2 regions of the Paenibacillus sp. FSL H8-0104 genome follow, and region 2 is predicted to be linked to the other one. Evidence: riboswitches for the same ligand, from Rfam matches in the RefSeq annotation. Region 2 holds a riboswitch; the other holds the start of a gene.
What was found. A riboswitch is a leader RNA that binds a small molecule or an ion and turns the genes downstream of it on or off. The one in region 2 is predicted to bind glycine.
Positions count from the first base shown of each region.

Region 1 (3,148 bases), 4.8 Mb from region 2:
TTTAAAGTCTAAAGTACATCAATTTGTATACCTTTTTTACTATTATCTTGTTCGCTGTCTTGTAACGAGGTTCAATATTCTTAGAAGGAATAAGTATTACCAAACTAGTTGGACACAAGTTTGGATAAGGGTAACTAAGACATTTGAAACCATAACGTAACCTTAGTTCTGCATGCTCCAAGAAATTTTGATAACGATATCATCCGTACATAAAACCTCCTTTTTATCCAAGAGCTATAAATCTCCAGGTTCAAAATTCAACAATCAGAAAATATCGACGAGAAAAACCTTAAGAAAGCATTTAGAAGAAGGCTTTCTTAAGGTTTTTCGTTTTAGTGGGCTTCCGTATGTTTCCGATACGCGTCTGCATTCATCAATGTAGACAATGCTGCTGTCAGATCTCCCTCAACACGGATCTCAATCATCCAGCCTTCCTCGTAAGGAGAGCTGTTCACAAGTTCAGGGGAGTCCTGCAACGAATCATTCACCGCAATGATTGAACCAGTGACGGGAGAGAACAAGTCCGACACCGTTTTGACCGATTCGATCGTTCCAATGCTGTCCTCTGCTTTTACATTGGTTTCAAGGTCAGGCAATTCCACAAACACAATGTCACCCAGCTGATGCTGCGCGAACTCGGTAATGCCAATACGTACAGTATCCTCCCCTACGGTTTGCACCCATTCGTGCTCTTCACTGTACAGGAAATCACTTTTCAATTCGCTCATCGATATCCGCCTCGCTTTTCATTAATGAGTACATGCGTTCTTTGACCTTAACCTTTTTCCCAGAACATAGCGTATGACATTTTTGAATCAAATGTCAAGATACCTCACAATTTATTTGCTGAATACCTCTAAATTCTGTAACCGGATTACACTCTTTCTTCATATACTGGTGAATATTAGAATAGTAAGCGTAGTCTTTTTAAATACACGAACAATAAGTTAAAAACTAAATTAAATATTCGGTTTTAAATCATTATCTATGATATCGTTCTTGACATCAGTAGTGGATTCACGTTTTAATGAGAGGAGTAAATGTGTTTATTGGACTATGTTATACCCGCGGATGAATGTAAAGGGAGAGATTACCCGTGACACCCGATTCGGGATGTACATGAGGTAACGCCGAAGGAGTAAACCACCGATAAGCGGGGGTGAATCTCTCAGGCAAAAGGACTTTTACGGGACGCAACTCTGGAGAGCATCTATTCGCCCTGTGCGGGCGTTATGATCACCCAAGGGGAAACCTGCTGCGCAACGCAGCGGGGTAACTCTCAGGTACAAGGGACAGAGCCTTAGAATACAGCGTGCTACTTGGCATGCCGATTCTTTGGCCTGTCCTTTTCCTTTTTCCCAAAAAACGAAAAACAGGATGTAGAATGGCGCTGCCATAGCTGCCTTACCATACTTATGTGATGAAAATATCTAGCTGAAAATTTAAAAATACCCTGGTTCATTGATCCACGATTGTATATCCGGCCGGCTGACGGCCCATGACGAGGTGATTTGATGTCTGATTTGCTTAGAACACCACTCTTCCCACTATATCAGCAATATGAAGGCGTACGGTGCATTGATTTTGGAGGCTGGGAGCTTCCCGTACAATTTAGCGGAATCCAGAAAGAACATGAAGCGGTACGCGAGCGTGCTGGACTGTTTGATGTATCCCATATGGGCGAATTCACTGTACAGGGTGAGCAGGCTGAAGTTTTTTTGCAACAAATGATGACTAATGATGTGACCACGCTGGTTCCCGGTCAAGCCCAGTACACCCTGATGTGTTATCCAGATGGCGGTGTGGTGGATGATCTGCTCGTGTATAAGCTGGAAGATCAGCATTATATGCTTGTGGTTAACGCCTCCAACATCGACAAGGATTGGGCGTGGCTGCAAGAGCACTTGATCCCCGGCGTAAGCATGACCAATGATTCGGAGCAGACGGCGCTACTCGCCTTGCAAGGTCCACTGGCTGTAGACATTATCGGGAAAGTTACAGATACGGATGTAAGCTCGATTGAACCGTTTCGTTTTGTGCAGGATGCTGAAGTATGTGGAGTAAAATTACTGTTGTCCCGTACCGGTTATACCGGTGAAGATGGCTTTGAGCTATATGTTCCTGCAGATCAGGCCGCTGTGGTCTGGAATGGGTTAATGCAAGCCGGTGAAGGTCACGGACTTGTACCGACAGGCCTCGGTGCTCGGGATACACTGCGCTTTGAAGCAAAGCTCCCTCTGTATGGACAGGAATTGTCGGCAACTATCTCTCCGCTTGAGGCTGGTGTTGGCATGTTTGTGAAGCTGAATGCCGGACCTTTTATCGGACACGAAGCCTTGTTACAGCAAAAAACTGACGGGCCCGCCCGCAAACTGGTCGGCATCGAAGTGTTGGAGCGCGGTATTCCCCGCCCCCACTATCCGATTTACGCCGAAGGCGTACAGATTGGTGAAGTGACAACAGGCACGCAATCACCTACATTGAAGCGTAATCTGGGGCTTGCCCTCATCGACAGCAAATACGCTGCGCTGGGAACCCCGCTTGAGATTGAGATCCGCGGCAAGAAACTAAAAGCCGAGGTCGTGAAGACCCCTTTTCATAAACGGACACGTACGTCGAAGACACCTACTCAAGGAGCTGATCAAGCATGAGCAAGCACCGTTACATTCCCATGACTGAACAAGATCAGAGCGCCATGCTCGCAACCATCGGTGTGGATACGCTGGAGGATCTGTTTCAGGACATTCCAAAAGAGATTCGTTATCAGGGCGAGCTGCCCGTATCCTCCAAACTTGATGAATATGCGCTGACACGTCACATGTCCAAACAAGCCGGCGCCAACGCCAATTTCGAAACACACGCCAGCTTCCTCGGCGCTGGCATATATGATCATCATGTTCCTTCCGTCATCAATCATGTCATTTCCCGTTCCGAGTTTTACACTGCCTACACACCTTATCAGCCTGAGATCAGCCAAGGTGAACTACAGGCCATTTTCGAATTTCAATCCTACATCTGTGAATTAACCGGTATGGCTGTAGCGAATGCCAGTATGTATGATGGCGCAACTGCCTTTGCCGAAGCAGGAAACCTGGCCGCAGCGGCAACTCGTCGCAAACAGCTCATCGTATCCCGTACCGTTCATCCG
Region 1 is NZ_JBBOTC010000001.1:5,340,640-5,343,787, forward strand. Features, by position in the region: gene gcvH (glycine cleavage system protein GcvH) at 333-728, opposite strand; glycine riboswitch at 1,072-1,194, shown strand; glycine riboswitch at 1,198-1,298, shown strand; gene gcvT (glycine cleavage system aminomethyltransferase GcvT) at 1,515-2,651, shown strand; gene gcvPA (aminomethyl-transferring glycine dehydrogenase subunit GcvPA) at 2,648-3,148, shown strand, end outside.
Region 1: another riboswitch for glycine. It lies ahead of gcvT (glycine cleavage system aminomethyltransferase GcvT); the one in region 2 lies ahead of sdaAB (L-serine ammonia-lyase, iron-sulfur-dependent subunit beta).

Region 2 (3,148 bases):
TACCCTTGTCCACTTGAGCATTGTCCGCCCCACTTGTAGTTATGTCAGAATCCGCTGGTTTCGACTCCTGCTCAGGCTCTGCACGCTTTGCCTTCGGTTTAGCCAGCTTTTGCATCATTTTGCGGCCGGTTGGCGTCTGGGCCAGTCCACCTTGGGCTGTCTCCCGATGGCGGCTCGGCATTGCACTGCCTACTTCCAGCATGACATCGATGACTTCGTCTGACGGAATGGCACTACGCACTCCGGCCAGGGCCATGTCAGCCGCAGCCAGCGCCGTAACTGCACCCAGTCCATTACGGACGATGCACGGGATTTCAACAAGGCCTGCGACCGGATCGCAGATAAGGCCCAGTGTATTCTTTAACGCCAAACCAACGGCATGAACGACCTGTTCCGGTGTACCTCCACGCAGTTCAACCATGGCACCCGCAGCCATGCCGATAGCGGAACCCACTTCCGCCTGACAGCCACCCTCGGCGCCGGAGATAAATGAATTGTTGGCGATAACATAACCAATCGCTCCCGCACAGAACAACCCGTTCACCAAATGTTCGTCCGTCCAGCCAAATCGCTCCTGTGAACTGATAAAAACACCCGGGATAATGCCGCAGGAACCGGCTGTTGGTGTTGCCACGATCCGGCCCATGGAGGCATTCACTTCAGACACACACAGGGCATACGCCATGGCAAGTGCGGAAGCATCTCCTGAACAAGTCTCACCCTTGCGAATGTACTCGGCCATTTTTTTGCCGTCTCCACCGGTTAATCCACTGCGTGATGTCGTATCTTCCGTTAACCCTTTGCGTACCGCTTCCTTCATCACCTGATAATATTCAGACATCTGCTTCACAACATCCGCTTCCGGTGTATTGGTCTCCTGAACCTGCTCCTCGATCATCAGCTGAGCAATGGTTTTGGATTCTGCTGTACAGATCGTATTCAGTTCGTGCAAATGTTTAAACCGCATCCGAATCAACTCCTCTCTTCAAATCAATGACACGAATGTCCAGCACATGGTCCAGCTCTTTTAGACGCTTGAGCATATCAGGATTAGGCACACCATCCATTTCCATCGCGGTAAGTGCTTCGCCATCACGGGCTTTCCGGTCCACCTGCATATACCCGATGTTAACCCCGGATGAACTGATCGTGGACGTTACCGATGCAAGCACCCCTGCTTTGTCCGCATGTCGCAGAACGAGTGTTGGAAACTCACCACTAATCTGAACACGAAAATCATTCATCGAATGCACGGATACGCTTCCACCACCAATGGATGCACCGATTAAGGAGCAGGCACGTTCTCCATGCCACAACTCAATTTTGACCGTATTTGGATGAGGAGCAGGCAGGCCACTTGTATAAAACTCAACCTCCATGCCCGCTTCCTCTGCGTATTGCTCTGCATCCGGGATACGCGGATCGTCTGTGACATAATCCAGCAGACCGCCGATCAGTGCCAGATCTGTTCCGTGCCCCTGATACGTATCTGCAAATGAACCGTACAGGGTCAGCCGGGCACGATCTGGCGTACATCCTAGCCACTGACGAGCAATTCTTCCTAACCTTGCCGCACCAGCTGTATGTGAACTTGAAGGCCCCGTCATCGATGGACCAATAATTGAGAAAACATCTTTAAATCGCACTTGTAACCCTCCATTATTAATCATGATTCATATTTGTAAAATGTATTCGTCATTTCGATCCAGGAGTTTCATCCACAATGTCCCTTATTTAGATATGATGACATCAAAAAAGGACAGAAGAAGGCCTTAGGCCCTCTCTCTGTCCTCGATACCTGAGAGTTTCACGATCAGCAGTGTCTCACGACAAGGTGCAATTGCCTGCGATTACAGACAAGTTCACCGGTCTGACTGATCATATACCCCTTGGGTGGCGCAGTTCGCGCACTCTCCAGAGTTGCGTCCAACGATGGTACATTTACCTGAGAGATTAACCACTGCGCCGGGTGCGCAGCAGCTTGCTCCTTCGGTGCCTGAACACTAGCCATATTGCTCGGCTAACCCAGGTCTCTCCCGCTCGTTATCATCCGCTGTATTATTTTAATTCGATTCGAATTGGTACATTTCTAAGTTTTTGATCAAGTATACCCATAGAGTAATGTACAACATCATATATGTCAACAAAAGTAACGTGTAATTATCATAAGTTCGATGTCTATTTTAACTGAAACGAATAGCATTCAGATTTCTCACTTCCGCTGAGGCACTCGTGACGTTGCTAGTTGTCGTAAATTGGATACTTATCGTGTATGCATTAGTCGTTGTAGTCGGGGATGTATCCACGTAAGTGTTGGAGGAAAGAAACCTCAACGTTCCCGAAGCATTACCGGTTCGTGAGAGTTGCAATTGATTAATTAAAACTCCGTTACGTCTCAGATTAATGTTATACGCAATACTCCAGTTAGACCCTACAACTATTGCTACTTGTGTACTATTATCGATTTTCACGCGTTGACCTGCCACTACAGGTACATTAAGTGTCTGAATCGTCGTTTCAGCTACTAATGAAAGACCCAACGCCGTGGTCTGGCTATCAGCAAACAAGGAAGAATCCGCAGGAGCAGAAGCTGCTGTTGATCCGGTCGCACCTGTAGCCCCAGTGGCTCCGGTCGTTCCCGTTGCTCCCGTTACACCAGCCGTCCCGGTTGTTCCCGTCACTCCTGTCGCACCTGTAGCCCCAGTGACTCCGGTCGCTCCCGTTGCTCCCGTTACTCCAGCCGTCCCGGTTGTTCCCGTCACACCTGTCGCACCTGTAGCCCCAGTGACTCCGGTCGTTCCCGTTGCTCCCGTTACTCCGGCTGTCCCGGTTGTTCCCGTCACACCTGTCGCACCTGTAGCCCCAGTGACTCCGGTCGTTCCCGTTGCTCCCGTTACACCAGCCGTCCCGGTTGTTCCGGTCACGCCTGTCGCACCTGTAGCCCCAGTGACTCCGGCCGTCCCGGTTGTCCCTGTTACGCCTGTCGCACCAGTTGCTCCAGTGACTCCGGTCGTTCCCGTTGTTCCCGTTACTCCGGCCGTCCCGGTTGTTCCCGTCACTCCTGTCGCACCTGTAGCACCAGTGACTCCGGTCGTCCCCGTTACGCCTGTCGCACCTGTAACCCCAGTGACTCCGGTCGCTCCCGTTG
Region 2 is NZ_JBBOTC010000001.1:539,830-542,977, reverse strand. Features, by position in the region: gene sdaAA (L-serine ammonia-lyase, iron-sulfur-dependent, subunit alpha) at 1-967, opposite strand, end outside; gene sdaAB (L-serine ammonia-lyase, iron-sulfur-dependent subunit beta) at 957-1,646, opposite strand; glycine riboswitch at 1,784-1,920, opposite strand; glycine riboswitch at 1,925-2,049, opposite strand; gene NST38_RS02560 (hypothetical protein) at 2,184-3,148, opposite strand, start outside.